2 regions of the Stenotrophomonas sp. GW821-FHT01H02A genome follow, and region 2 is predicted to be linked to the other one. Evidence: riboswitches for the same ligand, from Rfam matches in the RefSeq annotation. Region 2 holds a riboswitch; the other holds the start of a gene.
What was found. Region 2 has a riboswitch for cobalamin ahead of metE (5-methyltetrahydropteroyltriglutamate--homocysteine S-methyltransferase). Riboswitches for the same ligand answer to the same signal wherever they lie in the genome.
Positions count from the first base shown of each region.

Region 1: linked by a shared signal. The riboswitch ahead of btuB (TonB-dependent vitamin B12 receptor) and the one ahead of metE (5-methyltetrahydropteroyltriglutamate--homocysteine S-methyltransferase) in region 2 are both predicted to bind cobalamin.

Region 1 covers NZ_JBWKWI010000001.1:136,662-141,867, forward strand. The annotation lists gene gph (phosphoglycolate phosphatase) at 1-669, shown strand, start outside; gene btuB (TonB-dependent vitamin B12 receptor) at 818-2,659, opposite strand; cobalamin riboswitch at 2,784-3,014, opposite strand; gene AC07WC_RS00670 (histidine phosphatase family protein) at 3,167-3,745, shown strand; gene AC07WC_RS00675 (TfoX/Sxy family protein) at 3,784-4,155, opposite strand; gene AC07WC_RS00680 (GAF domain-containing protein) at 4,152-4,634, opposite strand; gene bioD (dethiobiotin synthase) at 4,752-5,206, shown strand, end outside.
Region 2 covers NZ_JBWKWI010000004.1:80,849-86,054, reverse strand. The annotation lists gene metE (5-methyltetrahydropteroyltriglutamate--homocysteine S-methyltransferase) at 1-1,888, opposite strand, end outside; cobalamin riboswitch at 2,103-2,336, opposite strand; gene AC07WC_RS07735 (hypothetical protein) at 2,423-3,205, shown strand; gene AC07WC_RS07730 (sigma-70 family RNA polymerase sigma factor) at 3,276-3,845, shown strand; gene AC07WC_RS07725 (anti-sigma factor) at 3,842-4,627, shown strand; gene AC07WC_RS07720 (acyl-CoA desaturase) at 4,718-5,206, shown strand, end outside.

The DNA of each region.
Region 1 (5,206 bases), on a different contig from region 2:
GTGAGCATTGCCTTGTCGTATCCGTACCCGTATCCGTTGGTGGTGTTCGATCTGGATGGCACGCTGGTGGACAGCGCGGCCGATATCGCCGAGGCGCTCAACCGCACATTGGAAGACTGGGCGTTGCCGCGCGTGCCGGAGGCGACCGTGCTGACCTGGATCGGCGATGGGGTGCGCCGGCTGGTCGAACAGGCATTCACCGCGGCCGGCAGCAGTATCGACTTGGACAGGGTGATGCCTGGTTTCATGCGGCACTACGAGGCCTGCCTGTTGCGCAGTCCGCGCCTGTTCGATGGTGTGACCGAGACGTTGGCTGCATTGCGCGAACGCGCGGTGACGCTGACGATCTGCACCAACAAGCCGTCCGCGCTGGTGGCACCGTTGCTGCAGCACTTCGGTCTGCGGGATCAGTTCGCGCTGGTGCTGGGCGGGGATTCGCTGTCGGAGCGCAAGCCGAGCGGGGCGCCGTTGCGGCATATCGCGGCGCACTTCAATGTGGGTGTAGGAGCCGCCTTGATGGTGGGCGATTCGATCACCGATTACCGCGCCGCCGTGGATGCAGGCATGCCGGTGGCGCTGGTGCGCTATGGGTATCCACGTGGGCTGGATCTGGACAATGTCGAGGCAGTTGCAGTGATGGACGATCTGCGGGACTTGTTGGCGCTCTGATGCGCGTGTGCCGACCAACGGTCGGCAGCTACCAGATTCAATGATTGTGCCGACCAACGCTCGGCACCTACCAGATTCAACGATTGTGCCGACCAACGGTCGGCACCTGCCGAGGGTGGGACGGCAGCGGTGCCGCCGTCCCGCGCGCTTACTTCGGCTGGTAGCGCACGCTCAGGCGGTACTCGCGACTGGGCTGGTTGTACCAGGCGACGGTTTCGTAGTCGCGGTCGAAGACGTTGCTGACCCGGCCCAGCACCGACCAGTCGCGGGTCAGGGCGTATTCCAGGCGCAGGTCCACGGTGCCGTAGCCGCCCAGGCCCACCGTGTTCGCGGCATCGTCGTAACGCTTGCCGGCGCCGTTGACGGTGAGGCCGGCGCGGAAGTCACCGAAGCGGCGGTCCACGTCCAGGCGCGCGGTGTTCTGTGCGCGGCGGGCCAGCCAGTTGTCGAACTGCGCGCTGCCGTCGGTGCGGTTGCGCGGATCGGTGTGGCTGAGCTGCGCGTTGAGATCGAACCCGGCGACGGTGATGGCACCGGTCAGTTCGGCGCCGCGGATGCGGGCCTTCTCGACCTGCGACATCATGAAGGTGGTGGCGTCGTAGGTGATCAGGTCATCGATGCGCGTTTCGTACACATCCAGGCCCCAGCGCCAGCCATCACCCTGCTGGGCGATGCCGAGGTTCGCGCTCTTGGATTTTTCCGGGTCCAGGGTCGGCACGCCGCTCCACGGGTCGTACAGATCACTGAAGGTCGGGGCCTTGAATGCGGTGCCGTAGCTGGCGTTGAGGCGGAACCCGCTGCCCAGCTCCAGGCCCCAGCCGAGGCTGCCGGTGGTGTGGTTGCCGAACTGTTCGTTGTCGTCGTTGCGCACGCTGGCCTGCACGTGGTGCGCGCCGAAGCGGCCCTGGTACTGCACGAACACGCCGGTGTTGTCGCGGCTGTCGACCAGATAGCCGGCGCTGCTGCCGTCCAGGTTGTCCTGGCTCCAGTCCACGCCGGCGCTCAGCAGCTGGCCGTCGGCGATGCCGATATCGGCCTGCACCGAGGCGCTGTCGCGGTGGGTCTGCGCGTTGCCCAGCCAGGTATCACCGTTGTAGTTGTCCGATTCGTTGTCGGCACGGCCGACACTGACGGTCAGGTTGAGGCGCTCGCTGGGCGTGTAGCGCAGCTTGCCGCCGAGCACTTGCTGCAGCGTGTCGGAGTAGCTGTAGTAGCCGTCGTAGTGGTTCTCGCCTTCGGCGCGCAGCGCGGTGCCTTCCAGGCTCAGCGTGTCGGTCAGCGCATAGCCGCCGCGCAGGCTCATCGACAGGTTGCGGTAACCGTCACGGTCGGGCTCATCGGCGCCGCAGCCGGCGAACGGCGCGACCGAGCCGCGGCAGGCGTTGATGCCATCGCTGTGCTGGTAGGCGATGTCGGTGCCGAACCAGCCGCGCTCACCGCTGCCACCGAAGCCGCCGCTGGCCTCGCGCAGGCCGTTGCTGCCGCCGCCAAGCTGCAGGTGCGGGGCGAACTGGCCGGCATTGCGGCGGGTGAAGATCTGGATGACGCCACCGATCGCGTCGGCGCCGTACAGGCTGGACTGCGGGCCGCGCACGATTTCGATCCGTTCGATCTGCGCCAGCGGCAGGTCCTGGATCATGGCCAGGCCGAGGTCACCGGTGTTGATGCGCACGCCATCGACCAACACCAGGGTGTGGGCCGAGTTGGTGCCGCGCAGGAACAGCGAACTCTGCTTGCCGAGGCCGCCGCTGTTGTTGAGGTTGATGCCAGCCCGGCCGCGCAGCAGATCCTGCAGCGAGGGCGCCTGGCTGCGCTCGATCTCGGCGCGGTCGATCACCTGCGCCGGCGAGATGCTGTCCTGCAGGGCGATCGGGGTACGGGTGGCGGTGACCAGCACCTGGTCCAGTGCGGTGGCCTCGTCCTGGGCGGACGCCAGCAGGGGCAGGGCCGACAGGACGGCCAGGGAAAGAACGGGGATCTGCAGCTTCATCGATGACTCCATGCACCGCGCACGCCCGCGCGGCAAGGGGTGGGGATGATCGCGCTGCAGGGAGATTCGACGGTGGGCGGGCGCACGCAGGCGCCTGCTTGCCGCCGCCATGCCCGCCGCATCGCAACCAGTCGTCTTCCAGGCCGGTCTCCGGGCTCGCGGGTCGATGGGGGTGCCATCGTGCCAGGCGCCTTCCCATGCCGGAGCACAGTGGCGTGTTGCCTGGTGTTTCCTCGCTTACCGTTGCGGGGGCAGCGCCGGAGTAGCGGCGGGCACAGGGCCTGACGCGTCACCGGCTTCCCGTTTCAACCTGGCGGCGTTGCAGCCCCGGGTCACCTGAAAGTGGGCGCAGTCTAAGCCATCGGCCGGGCCGGTGGAGCGCAGCGGTTAGAATGCGCCTCGCTTTTTCGATGTGATCCCCATGACCCCAACGTGGTTGCAGCAGCCCGGTACCGACGCCCGCGACCCTCACTGGTCGGCCGCCGCGGGCAGTAGACGGGGCCGTGCATGATCCTCGACCTGATCCGCCACGCCAGCACCGGCCGCGACGACCATCTCGATGGCCGTACCGATCCGCCACTGCATGAAGGCGCGACCGATGCCTTGTGTGCGCGCTACGCCGCGCTGACCTGGCAGCGTGTGCTGTGTTCGCCACGGCAGCGCGCCGTGGTCACGGCCGAAGCGCTGGCGAGCCCGCTTGGGCTGGCGGTGGACACCGACGAGGAATGGGAAGAGCTGGATTTTGGTGACTGGGACGGTGGCGCGCTGGAGTCGCTGCCGATGGATGCGTTGTCGGCCTTCCATCTGGACCCGCATGCCAACCCGCCACCACATGGCGAAAGCTGGGGCCAATTCGAGCGCCGCATCGCGCGTGGACTGCATCGGCTGCTGGATGAGCCCGAGCGGGTCTCCACCCTGATCGTCAGCCATGGCGGACCGCTGCGGATGGTGCTGTCGCAGGTATGCGGCCTGCCGATGGCGATGTGCTGGGCGTTGCGGATCGATCACGGCACCCGGCTGCGGCTGCGCGTGGAGCGCGAGGACGATCAACTGTGGGGCGAACTGCTGGAGCTGCAGCAGGTGTGAGGGCGCACGGGTATCGACGCGCTGTCGATACCCGGGGTTCAGCGATGGTCGTCGTCGATCTCGAACGGCGTTGCTTCGTCGCCGTCATCATCGCGATGCTCGACCGTGCGGTCGTAGACCGGGCCGGACGCAGGCGGCGCCTTCTTCAACGGCTGGTCGGCGATGATCGCTTCGTATTCGGCTACCAGCGTCATGCGGCGTGCCTCCGGCAGGTCCTGCCAGTGGCAGTCCTGCAGGGCGCCTTCCAGCGAATAGAGCAGGTTCAAGCTTGGCTTGAAGCCGGCGCGGCGCACCTTGACGAAGGCACCGACGGCGCCGACCGCCACCAGGTCTTCCGGCGTACGCAGCCCGACCTGGCGCAGCCACGCTGCGCTCTTCGGGCCGATGTTGCGCAGCTTGGCGCTACTCATCCCAGGGCCTCGACGAACACGGCGGCGATCGCCTCCAAGCCGGCCTGGTCCTCGGCGTCGAAACGTGCCAGTGAAGGACTATCCAGATCGAACACACCGACCAGCTCGCCGTTGTGGATCAGCGGCACCACCAGTTCCGAGCGCGAGGCCGAATCGCAGGCGATATGGCCCGGGAACGCGTCGACATCTTCGATCCGCTGGGTCACCCGCTGCGACGCCGCGGCGCCACACACGCCCTTGTCGAGCGGAATGCGCACGCAGGCGGGCAGGCCCTGGAACGGGCCGACGACCAGCTCGTTGCCGTCGAAGAAGTAGAAGCCGACCCAGTTCAGGTGCGGCAGGGCGTGGTAGACCAGCGCCGACAGGTTGGCTGCATTGGCGATGCGGTCGCGCTCGCCGTGCACCAGGGCGCGGGCCTGGGCCAGCAGCTGGCCGTACTGTTCCGGCTTGCTGCCGGTGAGCGTGGAGGTATCGAACATGGCCGCAGTCTACCAAGCCGAACGCCCGCCTGCGCCGGGGCCCGCGGAACGCAGCGGACCGCAGCGCAGCGCTGCCGGGAGGGCGGATAATGGCGCGTTCCCCTCCTGGTCGTCCCTATGTCACTGCCTGCGCCGCTGCCTGCCGCCCTGTTCGTCACCGGTACCGATACCGGCATCGGCAAGACCTTCAGCAGCTGTGTGCTGCTGCACGCCCTGCGTCGGCATGGTGCTACCGCAGTGGGCATGAAGCCGGTCGCCAGCGGTTGCGAGCGCACGCCGGAAGGACTGCGCAACGAGGACGCCACCGCCCTGCTGGCGGCCAGCCTGCCGGTGCCTGCGTATGACGACCTCAATCCATTCGCGCTGGAGCAGCCGCTGGCGCCGGAGATCGCCGCGGCCGAGGCCGGTGTGCAGCTGTCATTGGCGCCGATCGAAGCCGCCTTCGCGCGCCTGCGCGCCAGCGCCGATACGGTGGTGGTGGAGGGTGTCGGCGGCTGGCTGGCGCCGCTGTCGGCCACGCTGGACCAGAGTGATCTGGTGCAGGCGCTGGAACTGCCGGTGGTGATGGTGGT
Region 2 (5,206 bases):
ACGCTTCCACGGCCCAGTCCAGATAGTCGCGCCACTGCGCACGGCGCAGCGGCAGGCCTTCGCGGATCGCCGGCTCGTCGATCTGGATCACGCCGATGCCGGCCGCTTCCAGGTCGGTCACTTCATCGCGCAGCGCGAGGGCGATCTGCCGGCAGGTGTCCGCACGGGACTGGTCATCGCGCACGAACGACCACTGCAGCACCGTCACCGGGCCGGTCAGCATGCCCTTCATCGGCAGCTGGGTGAGCGACTGCGCGTACTTGGACCAGCGCACCGTCATCGGCTGCGGGCGGGTCACATCGCCGAAGATCACCGGCGGCTTCACGCAGCGCGAGCCGTAGCTCTGCACCCAGCCGTTCTTGGTGAAGGCGAAGCCGTCGAGCTGCTCGCCGAAGTACTCGACCATGTCGTTGCGCTCGAACTCGCCGTGCACCAGCACGTCCAGCCCGATCTGCTCCTGCACGCGCACACAGTGTTCGGTCTGGGTGGCCAGGAACGCATCGTAGTCGGCATCGGAGAGCTTGCCGGACTTGTTGCGGGCGCGTGCCTCACGCACTTCCAGCGTCTGCGGGAACGAACCGATGGTGGTGGTCGGGAAGCGCGGCAGTTTCAGCGCCGCGGCCTGGGCCAGGTGGCGCTGCGGATAGCGGCTGTGGCGCTGTGCATCGGCCGGGGTCAGCGCGGCCAGGCGGGCGGCGACGGCCGGGTTGTGCACGCGCGGCGAACGACGGCGCGATTCGATGCACGCGCGCGAATGGGCGAGCGGCGCTTCGGCACGCGCCGGTGCATCGATCGCGTCGGCCAGCACACGCAGTTCGCCGAGCTTCTGCCTGGAGAACGCCAGCCAGCTGCGCAGTTCGTCGTCGAGCTTCTTTTCGTGGTCCAGATCGACCGGGGTGTGCAGCAGCGAACACGATGGCGCCAGCCACAGCGCATCGCTGCCCACATGACCGTGGGCGTAGCGCGCCAGCACCAGCGCGTTGTCCAGATGGGTGCGCCAGATGTTGCGGCCGTTGACCAGCCCGGCCGAGAGCACGCGGCCGGCCGGCAGGGCCTTGATCACCGCATCGAGCTGTTCCGGCGCGCGGACCAGATCCACATGCAGTCCATCGACCGGCAGCGATGCGGCCAGCGCGAGGTTGTCGTCCAGTGCACCAAAGTACGTCGCCACCAGTATCTTGGGGCGCGCCGCCTGGGCCAGCACCGCATAGGCATGCTCGAACGCGACGCGCGTGGCATCATCCAGATCCTGCACCAGCAGCGGCTCATCCAGCTGCACCCACGCCGCGCCGGCCGCCTTGAGCTCACCGAGCAACTGCACGTACACCGGCAGCAGCGCATCCAGCAGATCCAGCGCGTTGCTGCCATCGGTGGTCTTGGACAGCCGCAGGAAGGTCACCGGCCCGATCAGCACCGGCCGGGTCTCGATCCCCAACGCCTTGGCCTGGCGGTATTCGGCCAGCGGCTTGTCGCCGCGCACCGTGAAGCTCTGGCCGGCCGTCAGTTCGGGCACCAGGTAGTGGTAGTTGGTGTCGAACCATTTGGTCATTTCCAGCGCATGCAGGTCGATGCCATCGCGCTGCAGGCCACGCGCCATCGCGAAGTAGCCGCTGAGCGGCTCGGCATCGGCGAGCGCACGGTAGCGGGCCGGGATCGCATCGAACAGGAAGGCCGCATCGAGCACCTGGTCGTACAGGCTGAAGTCGTTGCTCGGCGGCACATCCACGCCGGCCTCGCGCTGCAGCTGCCAGTGGCGCTCACGCAGTTCGGCCGCGGTGTCCTGCAGCGACGTTGCGCTGCTCTCGCCGGACCAGAACGCTTCCAGCGCGCGCTTGAGTTCGCGCTTGGCGCCGATGCGCGGAAAACCCAGGTTGGTAACAGTGGTCATTGGAACGTGTCCTCATTGCGTAGGGGCATTGAGGAACGAAGGAACCGCGCGCCGTCCGGGGCCTTGCAGCCCGTTCCGTCCCGCCAGCGACCTTCGCCCCCGCGGGCGAACCGGATGCCGTGAAGCGGACGCACGGGGGCAGCGCCATGCAGGCGGCATGGCGGCAGGCCCCGGCAACCTCCCCGCGGACGTTCCAGGTCGAATCAGGGGACGGTCGTGTCCCCCGGCCGGGGCCGGTATTCGGGCTGATGGACACGGGCGCGGGCGCCCACCTACTCCCTGCCGCTTCCCAGGCCCGAAGGCCCAGTGCTGTTGGCAGGCGTCGTTTCCATTCACCGCTGCGGGGCAGCTCCGGAATGGGCGCGCGAGGCGCCTTCACCGGATTCCCGTTTAAATCCATCCCTTCATCGGCATGAAGCGATGGATACCTTCGGCGAGCACAAGGTAGGCCGAAGGCGGGCGTTGGTCAAGTCGCCTGCATCCAAACCACCGCCACCTGCGTATCTCCCTGCAAGCCCGCTCGTTTGGACCCCCATGCGCCAGCCCTTGCCCTGCCTGCTCCTGCTGATGTCGGCCTGCGCCGGCCCCGGGAGTGCCGCCGAACAGACCGTGCAGCGCCAGGAAGGCCGCGCGTATGCGACCGTCGATGGCCGCCTGCTTTACCGCGAGACGCATTGGCTGCAGGGACCGGCAAGCGCCCAATCACGGCTGGTGCTGTACCGCTGCAGCGACGGCCGTCCGTTCGCGCGCAAGTGGATGACCCCACAGGGCAGCCCGCAGACACCGGACTTCACCCTGGACGATGGCCGCGACGGCTATCGCGAAGGCGTGCGCGGCACCGCCGATGCGCGCCAGGTGTCGGTGCGTGCGAGCGCGCAGGCGCCGACCTTCAGCCGGGCCATCACGATGCCGGCGGGGGCCGTGGTCGATGCCGGCTTCGATGCGGCCGTGCGCAGCCATTGGGCCGCACTGCAGGCCGGGCAGAGCGTGGCCTTCCAGTTCCTGCTGCCCAGCCGCCAGCGCCTGGTGCCGTTGAAACTCCAGCGCACCGGCGCGGTGAACTGGCGGGGCCAACCGGCCGAGCAGCTGCAGATGAAGCTCGATGCCTGGTTCGGCTTCGCGGTGCCGGCGGTCACGCTGGTCTATGCCACCGCCGACCAGCGCCTGCTGCAGTTCACCGGCACCGGCAACGTCCGCGACGAGAACGGCACGTACCCGCAGGTGCGGGTCGAGTTTCCGGCCGCACCCGTTGCGACGCCTGCCGCCGAGCTCTCCGCCGCGCGCACGCAGCCGCTGGTGAAGACATGCGGTGCCTGAGCGGCCCCTTGCAGCCAGCGCCGCAAGCAAGGACGATGCGGGTTCGCCTGTTATCGACATTGAGCCTGCGATGCCCGAGCTGGACGCTGCCGACACTGCTGCATCACACCGCCTGGACGAGCTGCTGGTCCGGGTCGCCGGCGGTGATCGCCAGGCGTTCGAGTCGGTCTATCAACTCGCCTCCGGGCGCCTGTTCGCGATCTGCCTGCATGTCCTGCGCGACCGTGGTGATGCCGAAGAGGTCCTGCAGGAGGTCTTCACGACGGTCTGGCACAAGGCGGCGCAGTTCGACCGCGCCAAGGCGGCGGCCATGACCTGGTTGTCGATGATGGCGCGCAACCGCTCGATCGACCGCCTGCGGGCCGCGCCGCCGCGCGCGCTGGAGGATCTGTCGGTGGCCGAGGAACTCCCCGATTTCGCCCCGCAGCCGGCCCAGGTGGCCGAACAGGCGTCCGACCACGAGCGCCTGCAGGACTGCCTGGAGACCCTGGAGCCGCGCCGCCGGTCCTTGATCCGGCTGGCCTTCCTGGATGGCGCCAGCTATGAAGAACTGGCGCGCCGCATCGGCTCGCCGCTGGGCTCGGTGAAGAGCTGGATCCGCCGCGGTCTGGGCCAACTTCGGGTGTGCCTGGAACGATGAACGTCCGCGACCTCCACGATCTGCATGACGACGGCGAGCCACCGAGCGCCGACATCCTGGCCGGTGAGTACGTGCTCGGCGTGCTCGAGGCCGGCCAGCGCGCCGACGTCGAACGCCGGATCGCCAGCGATGCCGGCTTCGCCCGGCTGGTGACCCAATGGGAGAACCGGCTTGCGCCGTTGCTGGCCTCGCTCGGAACCGAAGCGGTGCCGGCGCATCTGTGGCCGCGCATCCGTACCTCGCTGGGCTGGCCGTCGGTGAGCACCGCCTCGCCCCGGCTGTGGCAGCGCACCGGGTTCTGGCAGGGCATGACCGCGCTGGCCGCGGCGCTGGCATTGGTGGCGGTGTTCAGCCGCCGCGACCTGGAGCCGACCGCACCGGTGTCCACGCCGGTCGCGGTCACACCCACCACAACGCCGACGCCGGCCGAGCCGGAGCAGGCGACCAAGCCGGTCACGCCGCTGCTGCATGACGATGGCACCCCCGGCTGGCTGGCCTCGGTCGACAAGACCCAGGGCAAGGTGCTGATGGTGCCCGTCCCGGCACCGGCGGACGCCGCCGGACGCGCGCCGGAGCTGTGGCTGATCCCGGCGGGCGGCGCGCCGCGCTCGCTGGGCCTGGTCTCGATCAACCGCGCCCACACCGTGGCCGTGCCGGACGCGCTGCGTGATGCGCTCGTGAACGGTTCGGTCCTGGCGATCACGCTTGAGCCGTCCACCGGTGCGCCGCAGGGCATTCCGACCGGCCCGATCATCGCCAAGGGCGACATCGCGAACCTGTAACCGCACGGGTCCGGCTTTTTTTTCCGGATCCGTGCATCCAAACGCTGCGGGCTCCCGTATCTCCTGATAACGCCTCAGGAGAAGCGAGTCATGTCGGTCAGCCCCACCCCCGACGCAGGACGCACCGCACAGCGACGCCGCTGGGCCACGCTGTGGCGTTGGTTCGATACCAGCACCGATGCGGCGGTCGCGGTGGAGCAGCCGCAGCGCGTGGACTGGGTGCGGGCCATCCCCTTCGCGGCAATGCACCTGGCCTGCCTCGCGGTGCTCTGGGTGGGCGTCTCCTGGGTCGCGGTGGGCGTGGCGGTCGCGTTGTACGCGGTGCGCATGTTCGCGATCACCGCCTTCTACCACCGCTATTTCTCGCACCGCACGTTCCGCACCTCGCGCGCCGTGCAGTTCATCTTCGCGCTGATCGGCGCGTCCAGTGTGCAGCGCGGGCCGCTGTGGTGGGCCGCGCATCACCGCAACCATCACCGCCATACCGACACCGCCGCCGATCCGCATTCGCCCTCGGTGCACGGTTTCTGGTGGAGCCACATGGGCTGGTTCCTCACCGTGGAGGGTTTCCGCACCGAC